Regions from separate parts of the Shimwellia blattae DSM 4481 genome, predicted to be linked through region 3. Evidence: predicted binding sites of a transcription regulator. Region 3 holds the regulator's gene; each other region holds the start of a gene.
What was found. Region 3 encodes CRP, which controls carbon source genes, mostly activating them, when cyclic AMP is high. Its sites were predicted from a motif close to ATGTGANNNNNNTCACAT; they were not measured.
Positions count from the first base shown of each region.

Region 1: a site for CRP is predicted at 1,522-1,539, ahead of EBL_RS12510 (ABC-F family ATPase). Genes of this name have one in related genera too.
Region 2: a site for CRP is predicted at 7,584-7,601, ahead of deoC (deoxyribose-phosphate aldolase). Genes of this name have one in related genera too.

Region 1 is NC_017910.1:2,664,983-2,675,204, reverse strand. It holds gene EBL_RS12520 (SLC13 family permease) at 1-358, shown strand, start outside; gene ldtB (L,D-transpeptidase) at 402-1,322, opposite strand; gene EBL_RS12510 (ABC-F family ATPase) at 1,558-3,150, shown strand; gene EBL_RS12505 (bifunctional metallophosphatase/5'-nucleotidase) at 3,431-4,984, shown strand; gene EBL_RS12500 (NupC/NupG family nucleoside CNT transporter) at 5,081-6,352, shown strand; gene EBL_RS12495 (glycoside hydrolase family 31 protein) at 6,412-8,775, opposite strand; gene EBL_RS12490 (MFS transporter) at 8,790-10,091, opposite strand.
Region 2 is NC_017910.1:3,480,379-3,490,600, reverse strand. It holds gene prfC (peptide chain release factor 3) at 1-35, shown strand, start outside; gene EBL_RS20155 (DUF1328 domain-containing protein) at 168-329, shown strand; gene EBL_RS16335 (patatin-like phospholipase family protein) at 436-1,521, shown strand; gene EBL_RS16330 (TatD family hydrolase) at 1,518-2,309, shown strand; gene EBL_RS16325 (fimbria/pilus periplasmic chaperone) at 2,877-3,518, shown strand; gene EBL_RS16320 (fimbrial protein) at 3,538-4,053, shown strand; gene EBL_RS16315 (TcfC E-set like domain-containing protein) at 4,171-6,780, shown strand; gene EBL_RS16310 (TRL-like family protein) at 7,177-7,494, shown strand; gene deoC (deoxyribose-phosphate aldolase) at 7,817-8,596, shown strand; gene deoA (thymidine phosphorylase) at 8,650-9,972, shown strand; gene deoB (phosphopentomutase) at 10,047-10,222, shown strand, end outside.
Region 3 is NC_017910.1:287,275-297,496, forward strand. It holds gene ppiA (peptidylprolyl isomerase A) at 108-680, shown strand; gene EBL_RS19535 (YhfG family protein) at 819-989, shown strand; gene EBL_RS01220 (putative adenosine monophosphate-protein transferase Fic) at 991-1,593, shown strand; gene pabA (aminodeoxychorismate synthase component 2) at 1,627-2,190, shown strand; gene argD (bifunctional acetylornithine/succinyldiaminopimelate transaminase) at 2,276-3,499, shown strand; gene crp (cAMP-activated global transcriptional regulator CRP) at 3,553-4,185, opposite strand; gene EBL_RS01240 (OsmC family protein) at 4,490-4,894, shown strand; gene EBL_RS01245 (phosphoribulokinase) at 4,941-5,840, opposite strand; gene EBL_RS01250 (YheU family protein) at 5,928-6,146, opposite strand; gene EBL_RS01255 (hydrolase) at 6,140-7,162, opposite strand; gene EBL_RS01260 (ABC transporter ATP-binding protein) at 7,266-9,173, opposite strand; gene kefG (glutathione-regulated potassium-efflux system ancillary protein KefG) at 9,295-9,846, shown strand; gene kefB (glutathione-regulated potassium-efflux system protein KefB) at 9,847-10,222, shown strand, end outside.

The sequences.
Region 1 (10,222 bases), 1.8 Mb from region 3:
TGTGGTGATGTTTATTGATGTGCACCTGCTGACACAACTGCCGGTGCTGACCCGCGACTTACCGGCGCTGGCAGGCCTGGGGCAGGGGGGCGTATTTGCCGCCGGGATCGGGCTTTCTCAGGTTATCAGTAATGTGCCCGCCACGATTTTGCTGGTGAATTATCTGCCTGCGGATCGGGTGCTGGCCTGGGCGGTGAATATTGGCGGGTTCGGGCTATTGCCCGGATCGATGGCTAACCTGATTGCGCTGCGTATGGCGGCGGACCGGCGTATCTGGTGGCGTTTTCATCTTTATTCGCTGCCCGCGCTTGCCTGGGCGGCGCTGTGTGGTTATCTGCTGCTGAAGTGTATCGGGTAGTGGGGAGAACTCAGGGGGAGGGCTCCCCCTGAGGTATAACGGATTAGTTCAGGCGAACCGGCATCCCGGAGCGGGTATCTACCGCCTGCTTAACCACATTCTGATCAACATCAGCCTGTGACGTTACGGCGGTCACGGCCTTGGTCATGGTGATCGGCACCACTTCGTTGTTGTCAATCTGGGCTTCGCTGGTAGACAGCGGGTTATGCACTTCAAGATAGCGCGCGCCGTTTGGCTCGGTGGTGGCTTTTACCGGCTCGTCGATAAACTCAACGCGGGTGCCAACCGGCACGTTATCAAACAGGAATTTGATATCGTCTTTACGCAGGCGCACACAACCGTGGCTCACGCGCAGGCCAATCCCGAAGTTAGCGTTAGTGCCGTGCAGGGCGTACAGGCGGCCGATATAGAGCGCGTACAGCCCCATCGGGTTATCCGGTCCTGAAGGCACAACCGCCGGTAACGGGTTACCTTCGGCGATATATTCCGCGTGCATTTTGGCCGTTGGCGTCCAGGTCGGACCGGCTTTTTTACGCTCAACTTTGGTGACCCAGTTTACCGGGGTATCACGGCCTAACTGGCCGATACCGATCGGCAGCACGATAACGGTATTGGTGCCTTTCGGGTAGTAATAAAGGCGCATTTCCGCACTGTTGATGACAATACCTTCGTGTTTGGTATCCGGCAGGATCAACTGCTGGGGGATAGTCAGTGTGGTACCGGCCTTCGGCAGGTAAGGGTCAACGCCCGGGTTGGCTTCCAGCATGTTGGACAGGCCAAGCTGATACTGGGCGGCGTAATATTCCAGGGGCAGAGTGCTGCCCTGCGGAACAGTAACAACCTGGTTTTCACCCACCAGGCGGCTGCCATCAGTAGGGAGCGGATAAGTCACAGCAGAAGCGTTGCTACAAATACCAGCTATCGCCAGTGCTGCCAGGAAAAACGTGCGTAATTTCATAGTCATTTGATGTGTTATTCAACGCAGTGATAAATGGCCACACTGCGATATGGGTTAATAAAACAGGTGACGATGCCGGATGGGCATTATATGTGCATACCCCGCTATTGGGAATTAGGATGTGGATTAAATCACAATTTTTTCTGGCCGGGCTTGAGCGCCATCGCGCCGGAAGGGGGCGACCCGATTTCACTCTTGTGGCATAATGCGCCGTTTATCACATTTTACCCAGGAATGACCCGTGTTAGTTTCCAGTAACGTCACTATGCAGTTTGGCAGCAAGCCGCTGTTTGAAAATATCTCCGTCAAGTTTGGCGGCGGTAACCGCTATGGCCTTATCGGCGCCAACGGCAGCGGCAAATCCACCTTTATGAAGATTCTGGGGGGTGATCTGCAGCCAACTGCCGGTAACGTCTCGCTTGATCCCAATGAGCGGATCGGTAAGTTGCGTCAGGATCAGTTTGCCTTTGAACAGTTCAGCGTACTGGATACGGTGATTATGGGCCACGGGGAACTGTGGGAGGTCAAACAGGAGCGCGATCGCATCTACGCGCTGCCGGAAATGAGCGAAGAAGACGGCTACAAAGTGGCCGATCTGGAAGTGAAATACGGCGAAATGGATGGCTACTCTGCGGAGTCCCGCGCCGGTGAACTGCTGTTAGGGGTGGGGATCCCGCTGGAGCAGCACTACGGGCCAATGAGCGAAGTGGCCCCGGGCTGGAAGCTGCGTGTGCTGCTGGCCCAGGCCCTGTTCTCCAACCCGGATATTTTGCTGCTCGATGAGCCGACCAACAACCTGGATATCGACACCATCCGCTGGCTGGAGCAGGTGCTCAACGAGCGCGACAGCACCATGATTATTATTTCCCACGACCGCCACTTCCTGAATATGGTGTGTACCCATATGGCGGATCTGGACTACGGCGAGCTGCGCGTGTACCCGGGGAACTATGATGAGTACATGACCGCCGCCACCCAGGCCCGGGAGCGCCTGCTGGCCGACAACGCCAAGAAAAAGGCCCAGATTGCCGATCTGCAGTCGTTTGTCAGCCGCTTTAGCGCCAACGCGTCTAAATCCCGCCAGGCCACATCCCGTGCCCGCCAGATAGATAAAATTCAGCTGGAAGAGGTCAAAGCCTCCAGCCGCCAGAACCCGTTTATCCGCTTCGAGCAGGACAAAAAACTGTTCCGTAACGCCCTGGAAGTGGAAAACCTCACCAAAGGGTTTGATAACGGCCCGCTGTTTAAAAATGTAAAAATGCTGCTGGAAGTGGGCGAGAAGCTGGCCGTGATGGGGACCAACGGCGTGGGTAAATCAACCCTGCTGAAAACCCTGGTCGGTGAGCTGACCCCGGAAAACGGCACCGTGAAGTGGTCTGAAAATGCCCGTATCGGCTATTACGCCCAGGATCACGCGGCGGATTTCGACAATGACCTGAGCGTGTTCGACTGGATGAGCCAGTGGAAGCAGGAAGGGGACGACGAACAAGTGGTGCGCGGTATTCTTGGCCGCTTACTGTTCAGCCAGGATGATATTAAGAAGCAGGCGAAGGTACTGTCCGGTGGCGAAAAGGGCCGTATGCTGTTCGGTAAGCTGATGATGCAGCGCCCGAATATCCTGATTATGGATGAACCCACCAACCACCTGGATATGGAGTCTATCGAATCCCTGAACATGGCGCTGGAGATGTACCAGGGCACGCTGATTTTCGTTTCCCACGATCGCGAGTTCGTCAGCTCCCTGGCGACCCGGGTGCTGGAGATAACCCCGGAGCGGGTGGTGGACTTCACCGGCGGTTACGAAGACTACCTGCGCAGCAAAGGTATCGAATAACCCCCCCGGCGGGCGCGGCTTGCCGCGCCCCGTCTTTTACCGGAATAGCGGTGCGCATTATTCCGGTATCTCCTGCCCGTGGCGTATTTCCCTGCGGTGAATTGCGGATAATATAAATATGTCCACAATAATAGTTAACTCCTGCCCACTGAATAAAACACAACGCAAATAATAGAAGTATTACTAAAACCAGTGCCCTGAGTGATAAATCACAGAAATCTGGCCGGGCGGTTCGCTATTCTGGCGTGATCTGATGTTTACTCATTTACAGGGGATCATTATGAAGATGATTAACAGGATTAATTTATTTATTATCGGGCTGTTGTGGATGTGCGGCCCGGCAGTAGCAGCAGAGATCACTATCTATCACACTAATGATTTGCACGCTAACGTACTGCCTTTTAAAGCGCCTTATGTCAGTGAAGATAAAAAGATCGGGGGATTTGCCAATATTGCCACTATCGTCAAACAGGCGAAAGCCAGCAATGATGGGGTGTTCTTTTTCGACGCCGGGGACTTTTTCACCGGGCCGTATATCAGCACGCTCACCAAAGGTGAGGCCATCGTTGATATTATGAATAAAATGTCATTCGACGCGGTCTCTATTGGTAATCATGAGTTTGATCATGGTGTCCCCAATATGAAAGAGCAGCTGAATAAAGCCACCTTCCCGGTGTTGCTGGGCAACCTGTTCTATGAAGGCAGTGACAAGCCCGTGTGGGATAAACCCTATGTTCTGCTGGAGAAGGCTGGTGTCAAAGTGGGGGTTATTGGTCTGCACGGGAAATTCGCCTTCTACGATACGGTAAATAAAAATATGCGCAATGGGGTAGAAATGCGCGATGAAGTGGCATACCTGAAAAAATATATTCAGGAAATCCGCGATAAAGTCGATATAACGGTATTACTGGTTCATGAAGGCGTACCGGCACGGCAATCCAGTATTGGCAGTGGCGATGTCAGCCGGTTATTAAAAAAAGATATCGAGCTGGCAAAACAGGTACAGGGGCTGGATATTCTGATTACCGGCCATGCTCATGTGGGCACACCGGAGCCGATTAAAGTAAACGAGACATTAATTGTCTCCACCGATGCCTACGGTATTAATCTTGGCAAACTGGTCGTTAATATTGATGATAAAAGCCGGAAAATAACCGGCTATAACGGGAGGCTGATTAATATTTTCGACGGTGACGTTACCCCGGATCCACAAACGGCGGAAGCGGTAGCCCACTGGACAGATAAACTGGCACAGATTACGCAGCAGAAAATTGGCAATGCCAGCGCCGGGTTAACCCGCGCTTACGGGGCGTCGTCTCCGGTGGGTAATCTGGTTGGGGACGCCTTTTTAGCGGCAGAGCCACGGGCGCAGCTGGCCTTTGTTAACAGCGGCGGTTTGCGCAGTGAACTGCCCCGGGGGGAGATTACCCTTGGGGATATTATCACCATGTTCCCCTTCCCGGACGATTTAAGCTACACGGAAATTAACGGCAAACAGCTGCGGGCGTTAATGAATCACGCGGCAAATCTGACCAACGGTGTCCTGCAGGCCTCAAAAGGGATTGAGATGACCTACGACAGCCGCAAGCCACTTGACCAGCGCCTGATCTCACTGACAGTACAGGGGCAACCGGTGAAGGATGATGCCTGGTATCCGGTGGTGGTGAACTCGTTCCTGGCAACCGGCGGTGACGGATTCAGCGCCTTTGCGGCAGGGCGCAATACCCGAGTATTACCCGGTAGCGGGGCGACGGGCGCGGTTGTGGCCTATATCAAAGCACAGGCGGAAATCACCCCCAGTGAAGAAATGCGGATTAAAGACGTGGCGCCGTAATCCGGGGCACCGGTGGGGGGCGGCTGCGCCCCCGCCGTGATGGGAGGCCCGACACCAGGTCGCCCGGGGATATTTCACTGTACAGGAATGTATTAAATGCAACTTATTATGAGTCTGGTTGGGATGGCGGCGCTGATTATCATTGCCCTGTTGCTGTGTAGTAACCGGCGGGCGATTAATCTGCGCACCGTGCTGGGGGCGTTTATGATGCAGGTTACCGTTGGCGCGCTGGTGCTGTATGTCCCGGCTGGCCGGCGGCTGTTAGGGAGCCTGTCTGACGGGGTGGCCAGCGTGATCTCCTACGGTAATCAGGGCATCTCCTTTATTTTTGGCGGCCTGGTTTCCGATACCATGTTTGAGCTCTTTGGCGGTAGTGGATTTGTCTTCGCCCTGCGCGTGCTGCCGGTTATTGTCTTTTTCTCTTCGCTGATTGGGGTGCTTTATTACCTTGGCATCATGCAATTTGTGATCCGCGTGCTCGGGGGTGGACTGCAAAAACTGCTCGGCACGTCGCGCACTGAGTCACTGTCGGCGACGGCAAATATTTTTGTCGGGCAGACAGAGGCACCACTGGTGGTGCGCCCGTATATTGCCACCATGACCCAGTCGGAGCTGTTCGCCGTGATGTGTGGCGGGCTGGCTTCGGTGGCCGGTTCTGTACTGGCCGGATACGCGCAAATGGGGGTCCCGCTGGAGTACCTGATAGCCGCCTCTTTTATGGCGGCACCCGGTGGGCTTTTATTTGCGAAGCTGATAGTGCCGGAAACCGGGCAACCGCGCGATGCGGATGATGCCGCAGACCTGCCCGGAGAACGCCCGGCCAATGTGATTGACGCCGCCGCGTCCGGTGCCGCATCCGGCATGCAGCTGGCGCTCAATGTCGGTGCCATGCTGCTGGCTTTTATTGCGCTTATCGCGCTGCTGAACGGTATGCTGGCTGGCATTGGCGGCTGGTTTAACTATCCGCAATTGTCGATGGAGCTGTTGCTGGGGTGGATCTTCTCGCCGGTGGCTTTTCTGATTGGGGTGCCGTGGAGTGAGGCCCTGGTCGCCGGTTCCTTTATTGGTCAGAAGGTTATCGTTAACGAGTTTGTGGCCTACCTGAACTTTGGGGCCTATCTGCGCCCGGACGACGTAGTGGCTGGCGCCGGGTTACAGGTGCTTTCCGGGCATACCAAAGCGATTATTTCGTTTGCCCTGTGCGGTTTTGCGAACCTTGCCTCGGTGGCGGTCCTGCTGGGGGGGCTTGGCAGTATGGCACCGCGACGCCGCCCGGATATCGCGCGTCTTGGCCTGAAGGCGGTCGCGGCCGGTACGCTGTCTAACCTGATGAGCGCAACAATCGCCGGGTTTTTCCTTGCCCTGTAAGCTGCGGATAAAAAAAGGCCATGCATGACGCATGGCCTTTTGAAGGGCTGGCGGCGAACTTAACGCTGCCAGTGGTCCGCAGGCTCACCGTTAATCAGCAGCTGGCGGCTCTCCCCAGCCGGCAGTGTGATCTTCAGGGTCTTCCATGCGGGTTGGTAATCCCCTTTCGGGGTCAGACACAGGTTGATACAGGTGCTGTCGCAACGCATCTCCCAGTTCAGCCACAGGGCGTTACCGGTCTGGTAGCCCCAGGATTCTCCGTCATCTTCAAACAGCATACCGCAGGTAACCCCCGGCCCCTGTAGCGGGTAAAGACGCAGCTCGCGCTGATCATCCTCCCGGGTGTCCACATAGCCCAGGCGCTCGCTGTGGGGCAGGCCGGCACCGGCGCGCACCAGTAACGGCAGGGTTTCCAGCGGGGCATCCAGCACTATCCACTGGCCGCCGCTGTACCACTGGCCGGTGTAGTAGTCATACCAGCCGGTGGTGTTGTCCGGCAGCCAGACCTTACGCTCACGCTGACCAGGCTCCACCACGCTTGCCACTAACAGATCCCGGCCCAGCAGGAAGTCATCACACTCTGCGAAGGTCTGCTCGTCGTGCTCGTGGTCAAGGAAAGTGGGGCGCAGCATCGGTTCGTCGTCCGCATGGGCCTGCCACAGTAAGGTGTAGAAGTAGGGCATCAGCCGGTAGCGCAGCTCAATGGCGCTGCGAATTGCCGGGGTCGCCGCCGGGTACATCCACGGCTCATTGACCGTGTGATCGTCGTTCCAGGAGTGGATCGTAAAGCGCGGGTGCATCACCCCGTTCTGAACCCAGCGGACAAACAGCTCCGCGTCCGGTTTATCCCCGGAGAAGCCGCCCACATCGTGGCCGAGGTTATACAGCCCCGAGAGGCTCATCCCCAGGCCCATGCGGATGTTGTAACGCAGGTTCTGCCAGCTGGTGCGGTTATCACCACTCCAGGTTTGTACATAGCGCTGCATCCCGGCGCTGCCGGAGCGGGAAATCAGATACGGGCGCTTTTCCGGGGCGAATTTCTGCTGCGCTTCCATGGAGGCACGCATCATCAGCAGCGGCATCACCGGGCGAATATGTTTAATGGCAACAGGCTGGCCGAAGCCGTGGCAGCGGGCTTCCCCGTCCCAGATTTCATATTCGTTGTTGTCATTCCAGGTGGAGCCTATCCCCATTTCCAGCAACTGGGTGGTCACACCGTTTTGCCACCAGCGGATGGTTTTCGGGTTAGTGAAGTCCAGGTGGGAGCCTTCGTCATCCCAGAATACGGAGCGCTCCGGCGTGTCGCTTTCTGAATCCTGAATAAACAGCCCCTGCTGCGCCACTTCCTGGTAGCGCGGGTGGTCCTGCAACAGGCAGGGTTTGATATTGGCCGCCAGGTGCATCCCGGCGTCGGCAAAGGCCTGGCTCATCACCTTCGGCTGGGGCACTTTGTCGTAGTTCCAGTTAAACACGTAGCGCTTGTTGTTAATGGAGGTATACCCGGACGACAACTGGAAGGAGTCGCAGGGGATCTGGTGCTCTTCACACAGGCGGATGAAGTTCATCAGCTGATTCTGGGCGTCCGGTGCGTCGGTGTAGTACATGGTCGAACCGCTGTAACCCAGGCTCCACTTCGGCCCGAACAGGGTTTTACCGGTCAGGCGCACAAAGGCTTTGGTGACATCCAGCACCCGCTGGCCAACAAAGAAATAGTAATCAATGTCGCCACACTGGGCTTCCCAGCGGCGGTAGGGCAGGTGGTAGTTATCCAGCTCGTTGCCAAAATCCAGCCAGCTGCTGCTGAGGTTATCGTAATAGATACCAAAGCTGGCGTCCGGGCGGCGGGTAATGGAGAACGGAATATGCTTATACAGCGGATCGGTAGATGCCGCGTTATAGCCCATCGCGTCCAGGTTGCGCATCTCGTAGCGTTTGCCGTTGCGCATCAGATCACCGGCTTTTTCCCCCAGACCATAGTAGCGATCGTCTGCCATGCGGCGCTGGTAGTGGGCGACACCGTCGCCGTGCGGGTTCATCAGATAGGCGCTGGTCGGGCGATCGCAGGCCAGCGGCGCCCATTCGCCGTTATCAAGGCGGTGGTGCCACTCCAGCCACAGGGGCTGGTGCACGGTCACTTTCAGAACATCGGTGGCGATGGTCAGCGTCTGGTCACCCTCTTCGAGGGTGAATCCCGGCAGGCTAAACCCTTCCAGACTGTCACGGGCACGGCCTTCCCAGGGCACATCCTGCTCGGGGGCGATACCCCAGGTGCGGTCGAGGGTGAAATGCCCCTCGCGTTTTACCGCAACCCGGAACATTTCCGGCTCCAGCACATAGATGGACATCTGGTGACGACCCTCGACATTCAGTACAACCTGCTGGTTGTCGGTGTGGCTCAGAGTCCAGTTTTTCAGGGTTTTCATTCAGTAATTCCTCATCAGGCACGCGCTGCGCGACGTTCAGCAATAAAAGCAATCAGGAAGAAGGCGCCAATCAGGTCGAAAAAGCCCATGGCGATAAACAGCGGGTTAAAGCCAATCTTGTCGGCAGTGACCCCGATAATCAGTGAGAAGATAAAGCTGGCTATCCAGGCGAATGAGCCGCGCATCCCGTTAACGGTGGCCATCTGGCCCTTATCGAAGGACTCCACCACCAGCGCACTGAGCATGCAGGAGATAATCTGGTGCCCGAAGCCGCCAATAGAGATAAGCGCAATGGTGATATAGGGATCGTCCGTCATCGCCACCAGGGCCAGGGAGATCATCAGAAACGCGCCGGTAACGGAGCTGGCAACCACCGAGTTCACCCGGGTGCAGCCAAACAGGCGGGTATACAGGCGGGTCAGATAGCCGCTGACTACGCTACCCAGGTCCGCCGCCAGGAAGGGTAACCAGGCGAACATGGCAATTTGCTTCAGATCCATACCGCGCTCATTCGCCAGGTACAACGGCACCCAGAAGCTCAGCACCGCCCAGGCGGGCTCTGCCATAAATGCCGGGATGGCAATCCCGTAAAAGCGCTTATCTTTAGAGACGGTTTTCAGGGCGGTAAAGAAAGGCAGCTTCACCGGGGCCGGTTCGTTGTCCTGCTTGATGAACTCAAGCTCGCTCTTGCCCAGATTAGGATGCTGCTCCGGGTTGTAGTAGAACATCCACCACAGCACCACCCACAGCAGCGCCAGTACCCCGGTAAACAGGAAGGCACCCTGCCAGCCAAAAGAGGCATGCGCAAAATAGATGATTGGCGGGGCCAGCATCGCACCCACAGAGAAGCCCACGCCCGCCCAGCCTGCGGCAATGGGGCGCTCGCTTTTCGGGAACCACTCGCCAATGGTTTTGGCGTTCGCCGGGGTGGCAGCCGCTTCTGCACCACCCATTACAAAGCGCAGGATAGCCAGATGCAGCCAGCTTCCGGCACCGGCGTGGGCCAGGCAGGCCACAGCCCAGATACCGGCGCACACCATAAAGCCAATTTTCAGGCCGATAACATCAATAAGCCAGCCGCACAGAGGCTGGAACAGGGTATAGGCCAGCTGAAATGCCCCGACAATCCACGAATACTGCTCAGTGGTCAGCCCGAGGCTGACTTTCAGCTCTGGTGCCAGGATACCCAGCGAGTTACGGGTGATGTAGTTAACAGTAACGCCCAGCAGAAACAGGACCAGCATCCACCAGCGCAGATGCTTCACCACCCGCTTGCTTTTGACTGTGGTAAGTTCCGGATTAATGCCATGACTCATGGTTATCTCCAGGTAATCGGTAAGATGAAAATCTGGGGCCGGGAAGCGATTTTTTATAAAAGTGGATAATTTTCCACCGGTTTCCCTGGCCTGTTATGGCACTGCAGGTGGTGATTAATTGCTCACCATAC
Region 2 (10,222 bases), 970 kb from region 3:
CGGACGTGAGCTTCCGCAAAACCCGCGAGCACTAATCCTCTCTCAGGCATGGCTTCTGGCCATGCCTGCCTTTCGCCCGCCACGGGCATTCATCCTGCCGGACCGGCCGCCGTAAACTATATTAACAGTATGGTTATCATGGCAGGCAGCCAGGCGGAGGTGAGCTTATGTTTCGCTGGGGTATTATCTTTCTTGTGATTGCGCTGATTGCCGCAGCCCTGGGGTTTAGCGGGCTGGCAGGCACCGCTGCATGGGTTGCAAAGGGCGTATTTATTGTCGGGGTTATTCTGTTTCTTATCAGCCTGTTTACCGGGCGCAGGCGTGGCTAGAGAGGGGCGCCCGGGCTGGCCGCGCAGACGAAAAGATGCGATTGCGGTTTTCTTCCGGCGGTGAGCAGTCTATAACAAGAGAACCATAACAAGACAGGAAAGGGCAGTGGGGCAGCGGATACCAGTTACCCTCGGCAATATTACGCCGCTGGGCATCACACCATTCAGACCGGGGAAAATCGCGCTCGTTTGCGAAGGCGGCGGGCAGCGAGGGATTTTTACGGCCGGGGTACTCGATGAATTTATGCGTGCCCGTTTTAACCCCTTTGACAGCTACTACGGCACCTCTGCCGGGGCGCAAAACCTGTCGGCGTTTGTCTGCCATCAGCCCGGTTATGCCCATACGGTGATAACCCACTACACCACCCGGCGGGAATTTTTTAACCCGGTGCGCTTTGTGCGCGGCGGCAACCTTATCGATCTTGACTGGCTGGTGGACAGCACCGCCCGCCAGATGCCCCTTGCCATGGAGAGCGCCGCCCGGCTGTTTGACAGCGGCAAACGCTTTTATATGTGCGCCTGTCGCAGCGATACCTATGCGGCGGGCTATTTCTCCCCCGGGCCGGAAAACTGGCTGGATCTGATTCGTGCCTCCAGCGCGATCCCCGGTTTTTACCGTAATGGTGTGGAGATGGATGGCGTGACCTGGCAGGACGGGGGAATAAGCGATGCTGTGCCGGTTCAGGAGGCGGTGCGCCAGGGTGCGCAAACCCTGGTGGTTATTCGCACGGTGCCCTCCCAGATGTATTACACCCCCCAGTGGTTTAAGCGTATGGAGCGCTGGCTGAGCGCCAGTAGCGTGCAGCCGCTGATTAACCTGGTGCAGCACCACGCTGACTGCTATTCATCAATGCAGCGGTTTATTGAAAACCCGCCGGGTAAAGTGCGTATCTTCGAGATTTATCCCCCTAAACCGCTGGTCAGCATGGCCCTGGGAAGCGGCCAGCCTGCCCTGCGGGCAGACTACAAAACCGGCCGCCTGTGTGGCCGCTATTTCCTGGCAACGGTGGGCTCGTTACTGGCCGGGCAGCCGCCACTGCTGCGCCATCATCCACGGGTGATGCCGGTCAGGGGCCTATCTGTTCCCCTGCCCGGGGCTGAGATCCCTGCCGCCAATGAGGCCGGTGATACTATCACCCGGGGGGCGGATGACGCCCGCGATGGCACCTTTTCTGAAGGGGACCTGGCGTGAGCCTGCGCTTTATTGATACCCACTGCCACTTTGATTTCCCGCCTTTTACCGGCCATGAAGCCGAAAGCCTGGCGCTGGCTGCCGCTGCCGGGGTGGAGCGCATTATTGTTCCGTCGGTCAGTGCGGCGCAGTTTCCGCAGGTGCTTGAGCTGGCGTGCCGGTTTGGCGCTATCTCCCCGGCGCTGGGCCTGCATCCGCTCTGGGTTACCGGGCATCTTGATGCGCATCTGGTGCAGCTTGAGCAGCAGCTGGCAAAGCCGGATTCACCGGTCATCGCCCTGGGGGAGACGGGGCTCGATCTCTATATGAATGATCCCCACTTCGCCCGCCAGGAGGCCCTGCTCGACGGGCAGCTCCTGCTGGCAAAACAGTACGATTTACCGCTGATCCTCCATTCGCGCCGCACTCACGATAAGCTGGCCATGCACCTGCGCCGCCACAATCCGGGGCGTGGCGGGGTGGTCCACGGCTTTGCCGGCAGTTATGAACAGGCGAAACGGTTTGTCGATCTGGGGTTCCATATCGGAGTGGGGGGCACCATTACCTACCCCCGGGCGGCCAAAACCCGGGATGTGATAGCCCGCCTGCCGGCAGATGCCCTGTTGCTGGAGACCGACGCGCCCGATATGCCGCTCAACGGCTGGCAGGGTCAGCCCAACCGCCCGGAGCGTATTGCGGAGGTTTTTCAGGTGTTGTGCACGCTACGCCCCGGGGAGCCCGGGCAACTGGCAGCGCAGATCCTGAATAATAGTGAGCGGCTTTTCAGGTTTCCGGTAACATCAATATAAATTATTCTTTTCTACGCTATAATTTTTATATTTCCGGATGCAGAAGATTCAGCGTTATTGAATTAACTATATTTACTCTTTACCTTTACGATTATAAATAATCATCCCTGATTTTTAGGTGATTGCTGCTATTTTACGACCTCCGCGTATAATGTAATGGCCATCTGTAATAGACGTTTAATCTTCTGGTTATTAATGATAGTAAACCGCTCTACAATAGAATAAGGGATATCGGATTTGTGCGCTAATAATGGGTAGTACCACGCAGCTATATGCAGTGGTTGGGCTGGTATATAGGATATATATCCAGATATCTGGCTGACTTCATAATACCTAAGATGAGTTCATGGCCAGCCTGAAAGCACATGTGGCGTTATTACATACCTATTAAAAATAAATTAAAATTACTTCACTTTTTTAATCCACTGTTACTCGTTAGGGTTCTCTCATCGCCGCAAGGGAACGAGTACCATGAATTATTCATTAATAAGAAATTTAGTCATAACCAGTATCGTTTTGTGTACAACAGTAAATTCAACTGCGTTAGCAAATATGACGGTTTACCCGATGAGTAGCGTAATCGATAACAGTGAGCAGGAAGCCACAACGCTACAGATATTATCAAAATCCGAACAGACCCAGTATGTTCGCACCATTGTAAAACGGATATCCCGCCCGGCTACGGCGTTTGAATCTGAACAGGATCCGCAAGGCGATCCCGGCATTATTGTCTCTCCGGAGAAGTTTATTTTACCCGCCGGGGTTACCCGTACTGTGCGCGTCATCAGCCTGAATTCGCCGGAAAAAGAAGAAGCATGGCGGGTTTACTTTGAGGCAGTGCCCTCGCTTGACGAGCCCGACCCGGACCAGAAACAGGATAAAACCAACGTCAGAGTCAATCTGATTTGGGGGGTATTGGTGCGCCTGATGCCCGGAGCGGCGCAGCCGCAGCTCGCCCGTAGTAGTGACGGCAAGGAACTTATTAATAAAGGAAATCTGCGTTATGGCGTGCTGCGTGTGGCGCAGTGCACCGGCAGCAGTGATGACAGCTGTCGCTGGCAGAACGTGGATAAAAGTGTCTATCCCGGTGAAGCGCTTGCGCTACCCAGCGGGATAACGTCCGGCGCGGTAAAAATCGAATATCGCCTCGGGAAATCAGCACCGGAAACAACAACCCTGGTTGCCGGTGCATCCTCATCTGGTAAGTAATCAAAAAAGGATATTTTTCATGAAAATGAATTACAAAGTAGCAGCAGTGGCTCTGGCATCTCTATTCTCTGTTTCTGCTTTAGCAGTACAAAAGGACATTACTGTAGTCGCTGATATTGATACGACGATTGAACTGCTGCAGGCTGATGGCTCCGCACTGCCGCAGACATTGCGTCTGACCTATCTTCCGGGTGTGGGCCTGAGAAGCGAGAATATCAGAACCAAAATCTTCACCAACGATCCTGACCAGAAAGTACAGGTCCGTCTGCTGTCTGAGCCGCAATTGCTGGGTGTTACCAACCCTGCTGCAGCGGCCATTCCGTTGTCTGTCTCTTTTAACGGCGCACCGCTGAGCACTACGGTGACCAATATTGAGCCTACGGCGCTGTATCCGACCGGGGTAACGGATAACGGTTCTGTGCAGATGGATCTCACCATTGGCCAGAAAACGCTGGGAGCTGTGACCCGGTCCGGCAGCTACCAGGGGGTAGTAAGCCTGGTTCTGAATACCGCAGCGGCAACTCCTACGCCATAAGTAATGCGCAAGAGTAACGGGGACGAAAACGTCCCCGTTATAACGATGGATCTCTGCTCAATAAGGAGGTTTGCTTTGCGCATCCATGCTTATTCCTTCATTACCCCTGCTTTACTTATGGTTTCACCGTTATTTGCCACAGAAAATCCTCCGGCACTGAGTGTGCCTGTGGGGTTTGAGTCGCTTATTGACGGGCAGGAGGAACAGTTAGAAGTGCGCCTGGCTGGTCGGGTTCTGGGGTTGTACTCTCTGGAGGTGAAACCTGAAACGGTCCGCTTTAATCACCCTGACCGGTTATTTAGTGCACTGAATGGCGAACAGCTGGAGCCAGAGCAGCAGATACAGCTTAAAGAAACGCTGAATGCCCCCCTGGCCCGTAACGGGCAAAAAGCCTGTAATGGTCTGGATAGCGCGGGTTGCGGCTATATTGCCACCGACAAGGTGGCAGCCATCCTGGATGAATCCCAGGGGGCGATTTTGTTATTTCTGAACCCCGCATGGCTGAAAAGCCACCAGGCAGATAACCGCTATAACACGCTGACCAGTGAGGCGGTTAACGCCTTTGTTCACCGCCAGTCAATCAATGTCAGCAGCGACAGCTATAGCAAAAATATGTCGGTCAGTGGCGCTGGCGCACTGGGTCTGGGGGAAAATCGTTATCTGGGCGGTGACTGGGCGTTAACCATGGCGGAAACCAGTAAGCGACATAGCAGCACATTCTGGTTTGATAACCTTTACGCCAGGCAGGATCTTGGGCATCGCTATTATCTGCAGGGGGGGCGTATGGATCAGCGTAATTTGTCCAGCCCGCTGGGTGGTAGTTTTGGCTTTTCTCTGTTGCCACTGGAGCGTTTTAACGGTGTACGTGTCGGCACAACCTCTGCTTACGTTAACCATTCGGTAAGCCAGGATGCCACCCCGCTGGTTATCCAGACTAACCGCAATGCGCGTGTCGATATTTACCGCGGCAGCCAGTTGCTTGGTAGCCAGTATTTTGCGCCTGGTATCAACAATATCAATACCAGCACTTTCCCTCCTGGCAGCTACCCCCTTGAGCTACGGGTATTTGAAAATGGTGTGCTGCAGCGCACGGAACAGCAACCGTTTACCAAAAGCAGCGGCGGTTTCGCCAATGGGCTACAGTGGTTTTTACAGGCGGGCCAGCGGGACACAGAAAACGGCACCCATGTACAGAATAAAACCGTGGCCGCTGCCGGGGTACAGTATGTGCCCCTACGAGACGTTCAGCTTACCGGTGGTAGCGCGCTGGCGAATAAAAACCTGTACCACGAAATGAGAATTGATGCGCAGCGCGCCATGAGTCTGGGGGTGCTGAGTGGTGCCGCCACGGGGTATATCGGTAACGATGGCTCGCGGGGGAATATTCAGCAGCTCACCTTTACCGATGGTTTTATGCTGAGTATGTATCGCTATAACACCAGTGGCTCGGTATGTAATAAAGCCGGGACACATTCTGTCAATAATACCGGGTGCTATACCTCGTTGAATGCCACCCTGTCGGTTCCTTTCGCTGGCTGGACAACCACTCTGGGTTATACCGAAACCCGCAATAAGGGCCGCAGCTACTGGATTAATGATCCGGTTGATCCGCTAAACCCGGTTCAGCGTTATAACGCGCCGGGCAGAACATCACAGGCATGGCAACTGGGTACAAATAAGTCGGTGAACTGGAGAGGCATGAACATTAATGGCCGTCTGGGTGTATACCGTAATGATTATGGTAACCAGAAAGACAACGGCATGTTCCTGGGGGTGTCCCTTTCCCGGGCGTCACAACCTCCTTCATCTTCCGGTCATGACAGTTTCAGTAGCGTGGCGGTGGATTATCGCAGCGCTAAGCAGGACTCCCAGGCGACATATAACCTTAACCACACCATGATGTGGCAGCAGGGACTATACCGTGAGCTGGGACTGAATTTCTCCGGTGATAAAAATAACAACTATACCGGAGGGATTAGCGGGCGGGTGAACGGGCGCTATGGTGATCTGAATGGTACTGTCAGCGACAGCTTTACCAAAGGGACCGGAAGTCATACCAGCGTAACGGCAGGTTATGCTTCTGCACTGGCCGTTTCCCGCCACGGTATCTTTATGGGTGGTGGCGGTGGTGGTGAACCGGCGGCGGCGGTAGCGGTACGGGTCGCCCCTATGGAGGAAGGTGGTAAGCAGGACGCCGCAGAAATCCAGGGGAGCAGTTATCGCTCTCTTAACCTGGGGTTCGGCGACTCAGCCCTGGTCGTGGCGGAGGCTTATCAGTACGGTCAACTGGACGTTCGCGATGTGACCAACAGTGGGAAGCGCAATAGTCTGGCGAACGTTGCCCACGGCGGCGGGATGCGACCCTACTTCCTGGCCCCCGGGCATTTGCTATTGCGGGAAGTGGGTAGTTCGGTTACCTGGATTTACCTGGGGCGTGCGCTGGGGCCGGACGGACGACCGCTGGCGAATGCCCAGGTGCTTAACCAGCCGTTACCGGCACTGGGCCACGACGGGCGCTTTACCCTGCAGGCAAACCGTAAGGTTGAGGCGCTGTGGCTGATGGCCGACGGCCAGCTGATGCGCTGCCCGCTGAATGTGCAGCGTACCCGCGATGTTCTGAAGATTGTTGGCGACGTGCGCTGTACTACCGCCGGGGTTGAAGGGCTGCCACAGTCTTTGAAAATGACCCCCCGGGTAATGAAGCTGCTGGCACTGGCAAAGCGCTAACCGGTGTGCCAGGCGGGCAGGTGACGGTATCTGTGTAAGCAGATACCGTTTTTTTTATCCTGGCGCCTTGATGTGTTGCTGCGTTTTGTCGATTGCGTTGATGCGGGAATGGAGCCCCCGGCGATAAGTTCATGGCAGTTTCAGCGACATTCTGACCGCTGAAACTGCCCCTCCCACGACACCAGGTGTTTTTATAGCGTTAAATTTTTAATTATTTTCTATTTATAAAATGTTTTATTGATATTTTGTTTTTATTCAATATTAAATTTTATTAAATATTGAATAAACGGGATTATGTAAGTAGTACCGCAATGAAACTATTGCCATTACACTATGCAGGTATTGCTCAGTGAATTGATAAAAACCAAATAAAATTAGTTATATAGGGATTGTGTAATGAAACAGTATCGTTTTCTTCTTCCGTCTGTACTGCTGGCTGCTGTGGCACTTTCCGGGTGTGCCCGGGCACCAAGTCCGGTCGGTACCGGGCTCTACACCAGCGTTAAAGGCGGGGTAATGGCGACCGGAACCGCTGGCGACAAGACCGGTCGTGCCTGTGCCCAGTCGATCCTGGGGCTGGTGAATACCGGCGATGCCTCCATTGAAACCGCCCGTAAAGCAGGCAATATCACGACTGTTGCCAGTATCGATTACGAGACCACCGGGGCCTTTCCGTTTTATGGCAAAAACTGCCTGATAGTAACCGGTAGTTAACCTTTTGCCGGGGGCTGATTATATTGCGGCCCCTGGTGCCTGCATGTTGTGTTCTTCACTAAAATAGAGTGATATCCGGTATCGTGATTTTGTTATTTAAATCACATATAATGTCCGCAATGCGGTAGCGTTACCGCTATTTGTGCTGATGTTCACGATATTTCCCTGCCCGGGAATGTTAGAATTATAACATTGCAATACGTGATATGCGGTACCAGGGACACAGGTGCGAGAGCGGAAACGCGGCTTATCTTCATGGAACCAGGAACCGCTCCAACGTATTGAGTCATTTACCGGGCTCTTATTTTTGTTGGAGAATGTTATGACCGATTTAACCGCCAGTAGTCTGCGCGCCCTGAAACTGATGGACCTGACTACCCTTAACGATGACGACACCGCTGAGAAAGTCATCGCCCTGTGCCACCAGGCAAAAACGCCGGTTGGCAATACTGCCGCTGTCTGCATTTATCCGCGCTTTATCCCCATTGCCCGTAAAACCCTCAACGCCCAGGGAACGCCGGATGTGCATATCGCCACGGTGACGAACTTCCCCCACGGTAACGACGATATTGATATCGCGCTGGCAGAAACCCGCGCAGCCATTGCCTATGGCGCAGACGAAGTGGACGTGGTCTTCCCGTACCGCGCGCTGATGGCCGGTAATGAGCAGGTGGGGTTTGATTTGGTTAAGGCCTGTAAAGAGGCTTGCGCCGCCGCGAATGTACTGCTGAAAGTTATTATTGAAACCGGTGAGCTGAAAACGCCAGCGCTGATCCGTAAGGCGTCTGAAATTTCGATTAACGCCGGTGCTGACTTTATTAAAACCTCCACCGGTAAAGTGCCGGTTAACGCTACCCCGGAAAGCGCCCGCATTATGATGGAAGTGATCCGCGATATGGGGGTTGAGAAAACCGTGGGCTTTAAACCGGCAGGCGGCGTGCGCACGGCAGAAGATGCGGCAGAATTCCTCGCCATTGCTGATGGCCTGTTCGGTGCCGACTGGGCGGATTCCCGCCATTTCCGTTTCGGGGCTTCCAGCCTGCTGGCCAGCCTGCTGAAAGCGCTGGGCCACGGCGACGGTAAAAGCACCAGCAGTTACTAACTTCTCAGCGGCGGGTTCCCGCCGCTTGCTACCCATATGTTCAGGGGGTTGTTTTGTTTCTCGCACAAGAAATTATCCGCAAAAAGCGCGACGGCTTACCGTTAAGTGATGATGAGATCCGGTTTTTTATCAACGGGATTCGTGATAACACCGTATCCGAAGGGCAAATTGCCGCGCTGGCAATGACCATTTTCTTCCATGATATGACCATGGCTGAGCGGGTCTCCCTGACCATGGCAATGCGTGACTCCGGCACCGTGCTTGACTGGAAAAGCCTGCACCTTAACGGACCGGTAGTGGACAAGCACTCTACCGGCGGGGTGGGGGATGTCACCTCCCTGATGCTCGGGCCCATGGTGGCCGCCTGCGGCGGCTATATTCCGATGATCTCCGGGCGCGGCCTTGGCCATACAGGCGGCACCCTGGACAAGCTGGAGGCGATCCCCGGGTTTGATATCTTCCCGGATGATGCCCGCTTCCGGGAGATTATCCGCGATGTGGGGGTGGCGATTATCGGCCAGACCAGCTCGCTTGCCCCGGCGGATAAACGCTTCTACGCCACCCGCGATATCACTGCCACGGTAGATTCCATTCCGCTGATTACCGCCTCGATTCTGGCGAAAAAACTGGCCGAAGGGCTCGATGCGCTGGTGATGGATGTCAAAGTGGGCAGCGGTGCTTTTATGCCGACCTTTGAACTCTCTGCCCAGCTGGCTGAAGCGATTGTGGGCGTGGCTAACGGGGCCGGGGTGCGTACAACCGCACTGCTGACCGATATGAACCAGGTGCTGGCCTCCAGTGCCGGTAATGCTCTGGAAGTTCGCGAGGCGGTACGCTTCCTGACCGGGGAGTACCGTAACCCGCGCCTGCTGGAGGTGACCATGGCCCTGAGTGCCGAGATGCTTATCTCCGGCAAGCTGGCCACGGATGAGGCGGACGCCCGCGCCAGGCTCCGGAGCGTGCTGGATAACGGCAAAGCGGCGGAGATTTTTGGCCGGATGGTGGTGGCCCAGAACGGCCCGGCGGACTTTGTTGAGCATTATGCGCGCTATCTGCCCCGGGCTACCCTCAGTAAAGCGGTCTATGCGGATACGGCAGGCTATGTCTGTGACATGGATACCCGGGCGCTGGGTATGGCCGTGGTGGGAATGGGCGGCGGTCGTCGCCAGGCTCAGGATCCCATTGATTACAGCGTCGGGCTTGATGAGATGGCGCGCCTCGGGGACTGGGTGGATGAGCAGCGCCCGCTGGCGATTATTCACGCCAGCAGCGAGACGAGCTGGCAGGAAGCAGCCCGCGCCGTAAAAGCGGCAATAAACGTGAACAATATTGCCCCGCAAACCCAGCCGGTTGTGTATCGCAGAATTAGCCAGTAAGTGGCATACTGATCTGATCACTTTTTTACGCGCCACGAGCGTGTTAACCGCGCAACCAAAGGTACGGAGACATTATGAAACGTGCATTTATTATGGTGCTGGACTCATTCGGGATCGGTGCGGCGGAAGATGCTGACCGTTTTGGCGATGTGGGGTCCGATACCCTGGGCCACATTGCGCAAGCCTGTGCCAGAGGCGAGGCAAATAATGGCCGCCAGGGCCCGCTGCATTTACCCAATCTCACCGCCCT
Region 3 (10,222 bases):
TAACCCGTGCTTACAACGTAAAGGCTGGTAAATGCCTGGTATGATGCTAAGGTGCTTCTTAGAATTGACAGCCATTCTGCCCACTCTTGTTTTTAAAGGAATCTTTCATGCTCAAATCTACTCTGGCGGCGGTCGCCACCGTTTTTGCGCTTTCGGCAATGGCGCCTGCTGCCCTGGCTGCCGGTAATGATCCCCATGTCCTGCTGACCACCTCTGCCGGGAATATTGAGCTGCAGCTGGACGGCGAGAAAGCGCCGGCCACGGTGAAAAATTTTGTTGATTACGTTAACAGTGGCTTTTACAGCAATACCGTTTTCCACCGCGTTATCCCGGGCTTTATGATTCAGGGCGGGGGATTTACCGCCGACATGAACCAGAAGCAGACCCGTGCGCCAGTTAAAAACGAGGCGGATAACGGCCTGCGCAACACGCGCGGTACTATCTCTATGGCCCGTACCGCCGACAAAGACAGCGCCACCAGCCAGTTCTTTATTAATGTTGCGGATAACGCCTTCCTTGATCACGGCCAGCGCGACTTCGGCTATGCGGTATTTGGCAAAGTGGTGAAGGGGATGGACGTGGCTGACAAGATTGCCCAGGCGCCAACCAGCAATGTGGGCCCTTACCAGAACGTGCCGTCCAAACCGATTGTCATCCTGTCTGCTAAAGTTCTGCCTTAAGGGCAGGATCCCTTCTGCGGGTGCTGTGGCACCCGTTTTGCTTCCTGAATATCGCCCTTTCTGACGCCCCGTGCACCCGGCAGGGCCGGGAATTGCTGCTTATACTTGTGGCATCCATCCACGACAGACGGGGGCCCTATGGGCAGAAAACTGACTGACCGGCAAAAAACACGGCTCTGGGAGCGGGTGCGCGCGCGTAATTTTCAGGCCAGCCAGCAGCTGGAGGGGTTTACGGCTCCCCTGGTGATCCCGGACCCGGCGCACCCCCTGGAAGAGGCGCTGAAAGCCGCGAGGAGGCGCTATGGCTGAGATGAACGACACGTTCGGCGAAGTGCGCGACCCGTATTTCTGGTCCGGCAGTGAGGTACTGCGCAACCGGCTGGATATCCGCGATGCCGCGCGCCTGCAGGAGGCGGAAATGACCTTCAGCGCGCTGCGGGTGACAACACTGGGGCTGGGGCCGGTGCGCCGCGGGCTCCCCCACCTGTGCCATATCCACCACCAGCTGTTCCAGGATATCTACAGCTGGGCCGGTAAACTGCGCGAGGTAGATATTTACCGGGGCGATACCCGGTTTTGCCACTTTGCCTACCTGGAAAAGGAAGGGAACGCGGTGATGCGTGGCCTGGAGGAGGAGAATTACCTGGCGGGCCTGGAGCAGGATGCCTTTACCCGGCGTCTGGCGCACTTTTACTGTGAGGTGAATGTGCTGCATCCGTTTCGTACCGGTAATGGCCGCGCCGAGCGGATCTTCTTTGAGCAGCTGGCGATCCACGCCGGGTACAGCCTTGACTGGCGCGGGCTGGATATTGCCCGCTGGCGTGAGGCAAACCAGCTGGGGGCGATGGGGGATCTGGCCCCGCTGGTGACCATATTCAGTAAAGTGATAAGCGCTGCGCACGAAACTGAGTAGAATGGCCGGGTTTTACATAGACCCGGAGCGACCATGCTGCTGTTGATCGATAACTACGATTCGTTTACCTGGAACCTGTATCAGTATTTTTGTGAGCTGGGAAGTGAGGTGGTGGTCCGGCGCAATGACACCCTGAGCCTTGACGAGATAGCCGCCATGGGGCCAGAGAAGCTGGTTATCTCCCCGGGCCCCTGTACCCCGACCGAAGCGGGGATCTCCCTGGCGGCAATTACGCATTTTGCCGGGCAGCTACCCATACTCGGTGTCTGCCTGGGCCACCAGGCCATAGCCCAGGCGTTCGGTGCCCGTATTGTGCGGGCCGGGCAGGTGATGCACGGTAAAACATCGCCGGTGACGCATCATCATCAGGGGGTTTTTCATGGCCTGAATAACCCGCTGACTGTCACCCGCTACCACTCGCTGGTGGTGGAGCCCGGCTCCCTGCCGGACTGTTTCGAGGTGACCGCCCGTAGCGATGACGGTGAAATTATGGGGATCCGCCACCGGGAGTGGGATCTGGAAGGGGTGCAGTTCCACCCGGAAAGCATCCTCAGCGAGCAGGGCCACGCGCTGCTGGCCAATTTCCTCAGGCGCTGAATTTTTATTGCCATTAAATGATTTTTTATGCATATTTTGTGATTATCTTTTCATGTCGCAGTACGCATAAAATGGATGGTCACGAATGGCAACTGAACAATCAGCAATTACCCGCGCTACTTTTGATGAAGTTATTCTGCCGATTTATGCGCCGGCAGAATTTATTCCGGTAAAAGGCCAGGGAAGCCGGGTGTGGGATCAGGCCGGGAAAGAGTATATCGATTTTGCCGGGGGGATCGCGGTGACCGCGCTGGGGCATTGCCACCCGGCGCTGGTGGCGGCGCTGATCGACCAGGGGCAGACCTTATGGCACACCAGCAATGTCTTCACCAATGAGCCTGCCCTCACTCTGGGCAAAAAACTCACCGGGGCCACCTTCGCCGAGCGCGTGGTGTTCCTGAACTCCGGGACAGAGGCGAACGAAACCGCGTTTAAACTGGCCCGCTACTACGCAAGCACCCGCCACAGCCCGTACAAAACCAAAATTATCGCTTTTCACCACGCCTTCCATGGCCGCTCACTGTTTACCGTGTCGGTTGGTGGCCAGCCTAAGTATTCCGATGGCTTCGGGCCGAAACCGGCCGATATTGTCCATGTGCCGTTTAATGATTTAGCCGCCGTGAAAGCGGTCATCGATGATCATACCTGTGCCGTTGTGGTGGAGCCTGTCCAGGGGGAGGGCGGGGTCTGCGCGGCAACGCCGGCGTTTTTGCAGGGGCTGCGTGACCTGTGCGACGAGTACCAGGCCCTGCTGGTCTTTGATGAGGTGCAGTGCGGCATGGGCCGCTGCGGCGAGCTGTTTGCTTATATGCACTACGGGGTGACCCCGGACATTCTGACCAGCGCCAAAGCGATTGGCGGCGGCTTCCCGGTGAGCGCCATGCTGACCACCGAAGAGATAGCCTCTGCCTTCCATGTGGGCTCGCACGGCTCCACTTACGGGGGCAACCCGCTGGCCTGTGCGGTGGCGAATGCGGCATTTGATATTATCAACACGCCTGAGGTGCTGGGCGGTGTTCACCATAAACGGGATCTGATGGTGAAGCATCTGCACCGTATCGACGAGCAGTACGATGTCTTTAGTGATATTCGCGGTATGGGGCTGCTTATTGGCGCCGGGCTGAAGCCGACATTCCGGGGTAAGGCGCGGGATATTCTGTACGCCGCGGCAGAGGCCGGGGTGATGGTGCTCAATGCCGGGCCGGATGTGATGCGTTTTACACCGGCGCTCAATATTGACGACAGGGATATTGACGACGGGATGGCCCGCTTTGCGGATGCGGTTGCCCGGGTGGCTCAGGGCCTGTAGCAGGCAGAAAAAAGGCGCGTTGCCGGTGGCACGCGCCCTGTAAGACGGCGGGATTAACGGGTCCCGTAAACGACGATGGTTTTACCGTGGGCAGAGATCAGGTTCTGATCTTCAAGCATCTTCAGGATGCGGCCTACGGTCTCGCGGGAGCAGCCGACAATCTGGCCAATTTCCTGACGGGTAATTTTGATCTGCATACCATCCGGGTGGGTCATGGCATCCGGCTGTTTAGCCAGGTTCAGTAAGGTCTGTGCGATACGACCGGTCACATCCAGGAAGGCCAGGTTACCCACTTTTTCTGAGGTGACCTGCAGACGGCGGGCCATCTGTGAAGAGAGGCGCATCAGGATATCCGGGTTAACCTGAATCAGCTGGCGGAATTTCTTATAGGAAATTTCAGCAACTTCACAGGCTGTTTTGGCGCGTACCCAGGCACTACGTTCCTGACCTTCTTCAAACAGACCCAGTTCGCCGATAAAATCGCCCTGGTTCAGGTAGGACAGGATCATCTCTTTGCCTTCTTCATCTTTGATCAGAACGGCAACGGAGCCTTTGACAATGTAATACAGGGTTTCCGCCTTTTCGCCCTGATGAATCAGCGTACTCTTCGATGGATACTTATGAATGTGGCAATGGGACAAAAACCATTCGAGAGTCGGGTCGGTTTGCGGTTTGCCAAGCACCATGCGCAATTATCCTCTTGTTATCTTGACTCCAAAGCGCGGGTTCTGCCGTCTCTGGGGCTGCAATCGTTAAATAATCCCCACCCTGGGGTAACCGGCAGAGGGTCTGCCTCTGTGAACTGATGTTCCTGTTCGCGTATCCGCATTGTGCGGTGGGTGTATTGCTACACATCCTGGTTGTTTTAGCATAGGTTTCCGAAAGTGTCTCCTGTTGTCTCGCTTCAGCTTGACCCAGGTCGTCTTCTGTTGCCTGTTTTCTTTCAGGCGCATACCCTTGTAGAAAAGTTTTGTCCACGGAGTAATAAAAATGCAAGCAAGAGTTAAATGGGTTGAGAGCCTGACATTCCTCGGGGAGTCCGCTTCCGGGCATCAGGTTTTGATGGATGGCAACTCCGGCGATAAAGCGCCAAGCCCGATGGAGATGCTGTTAATGGCCGCCGGTGGCTGTAGCGCCATTGACGTGGTGTCTATTTTGCAAAAGGGCCGCCAGGATGTGAGCGACTGCGAAGTGAAGCTGACTTCGGAGCGCCGTGAAGAGGCACCGCGCCTGTTTACGCATATTAATCTGCATTTCGTGGTGACCGGCCATGAACTGAAAGACAGCGCAGTGGCGCGCGCGGTGGAGCTGTCTGCGGAGAAGTATTGCTCAGTCTCGCTGATGCTGGGTAAAGCGGTAAATATTACCCACTCCTACGAAGTGGTTGAGAAGTAACAGAGTGTACCTGCCGGGCAGTGCGTAACAGATTGCCCGGCGGCACTTAGCGAATCTCCGGGCGCTGTAGCCCGCCGTCGGTAATTTTCTTCCCTTCCATAATGCGCTGCACCAGCGGCAGCATAATCAGCTCCATTGCCAGCCCCATCTTGCCGCCAGGCACCACCAGGGTGTTGATATGCGAAATAAACGAGCCCTGCAACATGGCCAGCAGCCAGGGGTAATCGATATTCTCCAGGTTGCGGAAGTGGATAACCACGAAACTTTCATCCAGCGAGGGGATACCCTTTGCGGCAAAGGGGTTGGAGGTATCCACCGTTGGCACCCGCTGGAAATTAATATGGGTGCGGGAAAACTGCGGGGTGATGTAGTTGATATAGTCCTCCATGGAGCGCACCACCGACTCCATCACCGCCTCCCGGGAGTGCCCCCGCTCGCTGGTGTCGCGGATAAGTTTCTGGATCCATTCCAGGTTCACAATCGGCACCACCCCCACCAGTAAATCCACATGGCGGGCTACGTCGTTGCTGTCGGTCACCACGCCGCCGTGGAGCCCTTCATAAAAGAGCACGTCGGTGGGTTCGGCAATGGGCTGCCAGGGGGTGAAGGTGCCCGGGGTCTGGTTCCAGGGGACCGCTTCATCATAGGTGTGGAGGTATTTGCGAAATTTACCGCGCCCGTGCTGGCCATATTCGGTGAAGGTCTGCTCCAGCAGGCTGAAATCGTTCGCCTCCGGGCCGAAGTAGCTGATATGGCGCCCGAGATCCCGGGCCTTGCGGATTGCCATATCCATTTCCGGGCGGGTATAGCGATGGAAACTGTCCCCTTCAATTTCTGCCGCGCGCAGGCCAAGCTGGGAGAAAATTTTCCTGAAGGCCAGGCTTGTGGTGGTAGTACCGGCACCACTGGAACCGGTAACGGCAATAACCGGGTGTTTCGCAGACATAACGACAGCTCCTGGGTTAGCAAACAACAGGCAAGTAAGCGCACTAATGTAGTATGCAGTATAGCTGGTCGCCAGGGGGGCGCGGGGCTATCCCCGGAACTGTGAGCGGGGCATTATATTAATGGTTTCATGCAGTTCAGACCAGACCAGCACCGCTTCGCCGCTTTCCAGCTGGCGCCTGACATCGGCGACTTTTTGCGCGAGGGAACGCTCCTGTTCACCATAATCGGTCCCTTCCCGTAATACAAAGGATTCGAGAAGATTCTCCAGGGTGTCGGGATCCAGCTGCTGCCAGGGAATTAGCATGAGGGTTTGTCCAGATAAGTGTGTAACCAGGCCGGAATGCGTTTTTCCAGCCACATCTCCGGCTGACGCCAGCTACCGCTAATGAACCCTACATGGCCGCCATGTTCTGTGAGCTGGTATTCAATATTTGCCGGTAATCCGGACGGATCCGGGATCACGTGGTGGTCCATAAAGGGATCGTCTTTGGCGTGGATCATCAGCAGTGGCCGGGTGATATTGGGCAGTAACGGCATGGCGCTGCACTGGCGGTAGTAGTCCAGCGCATCGGCAAAGCCGTGAATTTTCGAGGTGATCAGGTCATCAAACTCTTTGATGCGCCGCACTTTGCGCAGCCGCGAAAGGGGAATAGGCAGCGAGCCCGGGTAGGCTTTCAGCTTGCGCGAGGCATTGGCTTTGAGCAGGTTGAGCAGGTAGCGCTGGTAGAAGCGTGAAAAGCCTTTTTCCATATGGTAGCAGCACTGCTCCAGCATCAGCGGGGCGGAGACAATCACCCCGGCATCCAGCCGGCAGTCACGGCCCTGGCGCGCCATCAGGCAGGCCAGCATATTGCCCCCCAGTGAATAACCCACCGCCGCGGTGGGCACCTCCCCGTAGCGCTGCGCCATCCACTCCAGAAAGTAGCTGCCGTCTTCCGTTTCGCCGGAGTGGTAGATGCGCTCTGCGCGGTTGGGGATGCCGCTACAGCCGCGAAAATGCATCACGACACCCAGCCAGCCTGCCTGCTGTGCCGCATGGATAAGCCCGTGGGCATAGGGGCTGTGCAGGCTGCCTTCCAGGCCGTGAAATACCACCAGGCGCGGTTTATGGCGGGCCTGTTCCGGGTCTTCACTCCAGGCGAGGTCGATAAAGTCCCCGTCCGGCATGTCGAGACGTTGCCAGTGGGGACGAAACTGTAAGCGCCGGCGTAACAGGCGGGGCAGCATGGTTTGCAGATGCGGGTTACTCAGCCCCGGCATGGGGACAAAGTCCGCTGCGGGGTCGGCGAATGTTAGCGTTGTCGGGCAGGTTTTATCCATATTGCTGATTATTTTTCGAATCGAACTCTCTACTATACCGGGCCATCACGGGGATGGTTATGGAATTGGTGTCATTGCCTGCCCGGGGGCAGGCATGGCGTCATTACGCCTGTTGCTGAAGCATCTGCTCCAGCTGTTCCTGGGCGTCCAGCCAGTCCATTTCGCAGTTTTCCAGCTCCGATTTCGCCTGAGCCTGTATCTGCAGGCATTCTGTCATTTCCGCCTTGCGGGATGGCTCATAAATCGCGCTGTCGCCAAGGCGGGCTTCCGCTTCTGCCAGGCGGGCGTTGAGCTTTTCCATCTGTTTTTCCAGCTGGGTGATTTTCTTACGCAGTGGCTGGGTCTGGGTGCGCAGCTCCGCCTCCCGGCGTTTCTGATCTTTACGGGCCTGGGCGCTGTTGGCGTTGTCTTTTGCGGTGTCGGCTTCGCTGCTTTCCTGCTTCTGGCTGTCGCTCAGCCACTGCTGGTAGTCATCCAGATCACCGGCGAACGGCTCGACTTTGCCGTCGTGCACCAGGTACAGGTCATCCGTGGTGGAGCGCAGTAAGTGGCGGTCGTGCGAGACCACCACCAGCGCGCCGTCGAAATCGATCAGCGCCTCGGTCAGGGCCTGGCGCATGTCCAGGTCCAGGTGGTTTGTCGGCTCATCGAGCAGCAGTAAATTGGGGCGCTGCCAGACGATAAGCGCCAGCACCAGGCGGGCCTTTTCGCCCCCGGAGAAGCGGGCAACTGCCTCGCTGACTTTATCCCCCTGGAAACCAAAGCCCCCCAGGTAGTCACGCAGTTGCTGCTCCAGCACGTTGGGGGCCAGGCGCACCAGATGCTGAAGGGGGGAGTCGTCCGGGCGCAGGTATTCCAGCTGATGCTGGGCGAAGTAGCCGAGCTTGATCCCTTTGGCAAGGCCAATGTCGCCGTGCATGGGGGCAAGCTCACCGGCCAGCAGTTTGATCAGCGTTGATTTACCGGCACCGTTGCGGCCCAGCAGGCCAATGCGCGAGCCGGGCACCAGGTTGAGCTTGATGGAGTCCAGCACGACATGCTCCCCGTACCCGGCGGAGACCTTCTCCATGCGCAGTAGCGGGTTGGGCAGGCTTTCCGGCGGGCGGAAACTAAAGTGGAACGGGTTGTCCACATGGGCCGGGGCAATCAGCTCCATACGCTCCAGCATTTTGACCCGGCTCTGGGCCTGTTTGGCTTTGCTGGCCTTGGCTTTAAAGCGATCAATAAAACTTTGCAGGTGGGCCACTTTTTGCTGCTGGCTTTCATACAGCGACTGCTGCTGGGCCAGGCGCGTGGCGCGTTGCAGTTCGAAGTCGCTGTAGTTGCCCGTGTATTCGAACAGGTTTTCCTGCTCGATATGCAGAATTTTCCCCACGATAGGATCGAGAAAGTCCCGGTCGTGAGAGATAAGAATCAGGGTGCCGGGGTAGTTTTTCAGCCATTTCTCCAGCCAGATGACCGCGTCCAGATCCAGGTGGTTGGTGGGTTCATCCAGCAGCAGTAAATCGGAGCGGCAAATCAGCGCCTGGGCGAGGTTAAGGCGCATGCGCCAGCCCCCGGAAAAGTCGCTGACCGGCTGCTCAAGCTGCGGGTTGCTGAACCCCAGCCCGTGTAACAGGCTGGCGGCGCGGGAGCGGATAGTCCAGGCGCCGATGGCGTCCAGCTTGCCGTGGATGGTGGCAATGGCGTGGCCGTCGTTACGCTCGTTGGCCTCGTTGAGCGCTTTTTCCAGCTGCCGGTACTCCCGATCCCCGTCAATCACATACTCCAGGGCCGGAACGGCAAGGGCCGGGGTCTCCTGGTTTACCCAGGCCAGTTGCCAGGTCCCGGGAAAGGTGACGCTCCCGCCATCTGCGCTGATTTCGTCCTTCAGCAGGGAGAGTAATGTGGATTTGCCGCAGCCGTTTTTACCCACCAGGCCCACCTTCTGACCCGGGTTAATAGTGGCAGAGGCATTGTCCAGCAGAACGCGGGTGCCGCGACGAATTTGTAATGAGGAAAAAACAATCATAACGCGCCGTATGTTTAGAGTATGTTAAATTGTCATTATAATCGGGTAACCTGAAGCGGTTGCCGATGCAACGGGCTGCATGGTAGCCCAAAAAACTAACGATTACGACGCCCGGAGGGAGATGATGCCGCAGCCTGCGAAAGTATTGCTTATCTATGCCCATCCGGAATCGCAGGACTCCGTGGCTAATCGCGTGCTGCTGCAGCCGGCATACCTGCTGGCCAATGTTACCGTGCATGATCTCTACGCCTGGTATCCCGATTTTTTTATCGATATCGCCCGGGAGCAGGCGCTGTTACGCGAGCATGACGTGATTGTCTTTCAGCACCCCCTGTACACCTACAGCTGCCCGGCGCTGCTCAAAGAGTGGCTGGATCGGGTGCTGAGCCGGGAGTTTTCCGGCAGCCCCGGGGGTAACCAGCTGGCCGGTAAATACTGGCGCAGCGTGATAACCACCGGTGAGCCCGAAACCGCCTACCGCCATGATGGCCTGAACCGTTACCCCATCAGCGATATTTTGCGCCCCTTTGAGCTGACGGCGGCCATGTGCCGTATGCACTGGCTGACCCCGATGATCATTTACCGGGCGCGACGCCAGTCCCCGGAAGATATGCAGGCCCATGCCCGGGCCTACAGTGAATGGCTGGCGTCTCCTGTGATGCAGGGGGGATAAATGGAAGGCGCAGACTGGTTACTGGCCGGGGTGTTATTTCTGTTTGCCGCCGTAGTGGCGGTGCCGCTGGCGGCGCGCCTGGGGATCGGTGCGGTGCTGGGCTACCTGCTGGCCGGGATTGCCATTGGCCCCTGGGGGCTGCGGCTGATTAGCGATGTTGACGAGATCCTGCACTTTTCGGAGCTCGGCGTGGTGTTTCTGATGTTTATCATCGGCCTGGAGCTCAACCCGAACAAGCTGTGGCAACTGCGCCGCCCGATTTTTGGTATCGGCACGGCACAGTTACTGCTGAGCGCGTTGATACTTGGTGGCCTGCTGATGCTGGCGCAGTTTTCGTGGCGGGCGGCACTGGTTGGCGGGGTGGGGCTGGCGATGT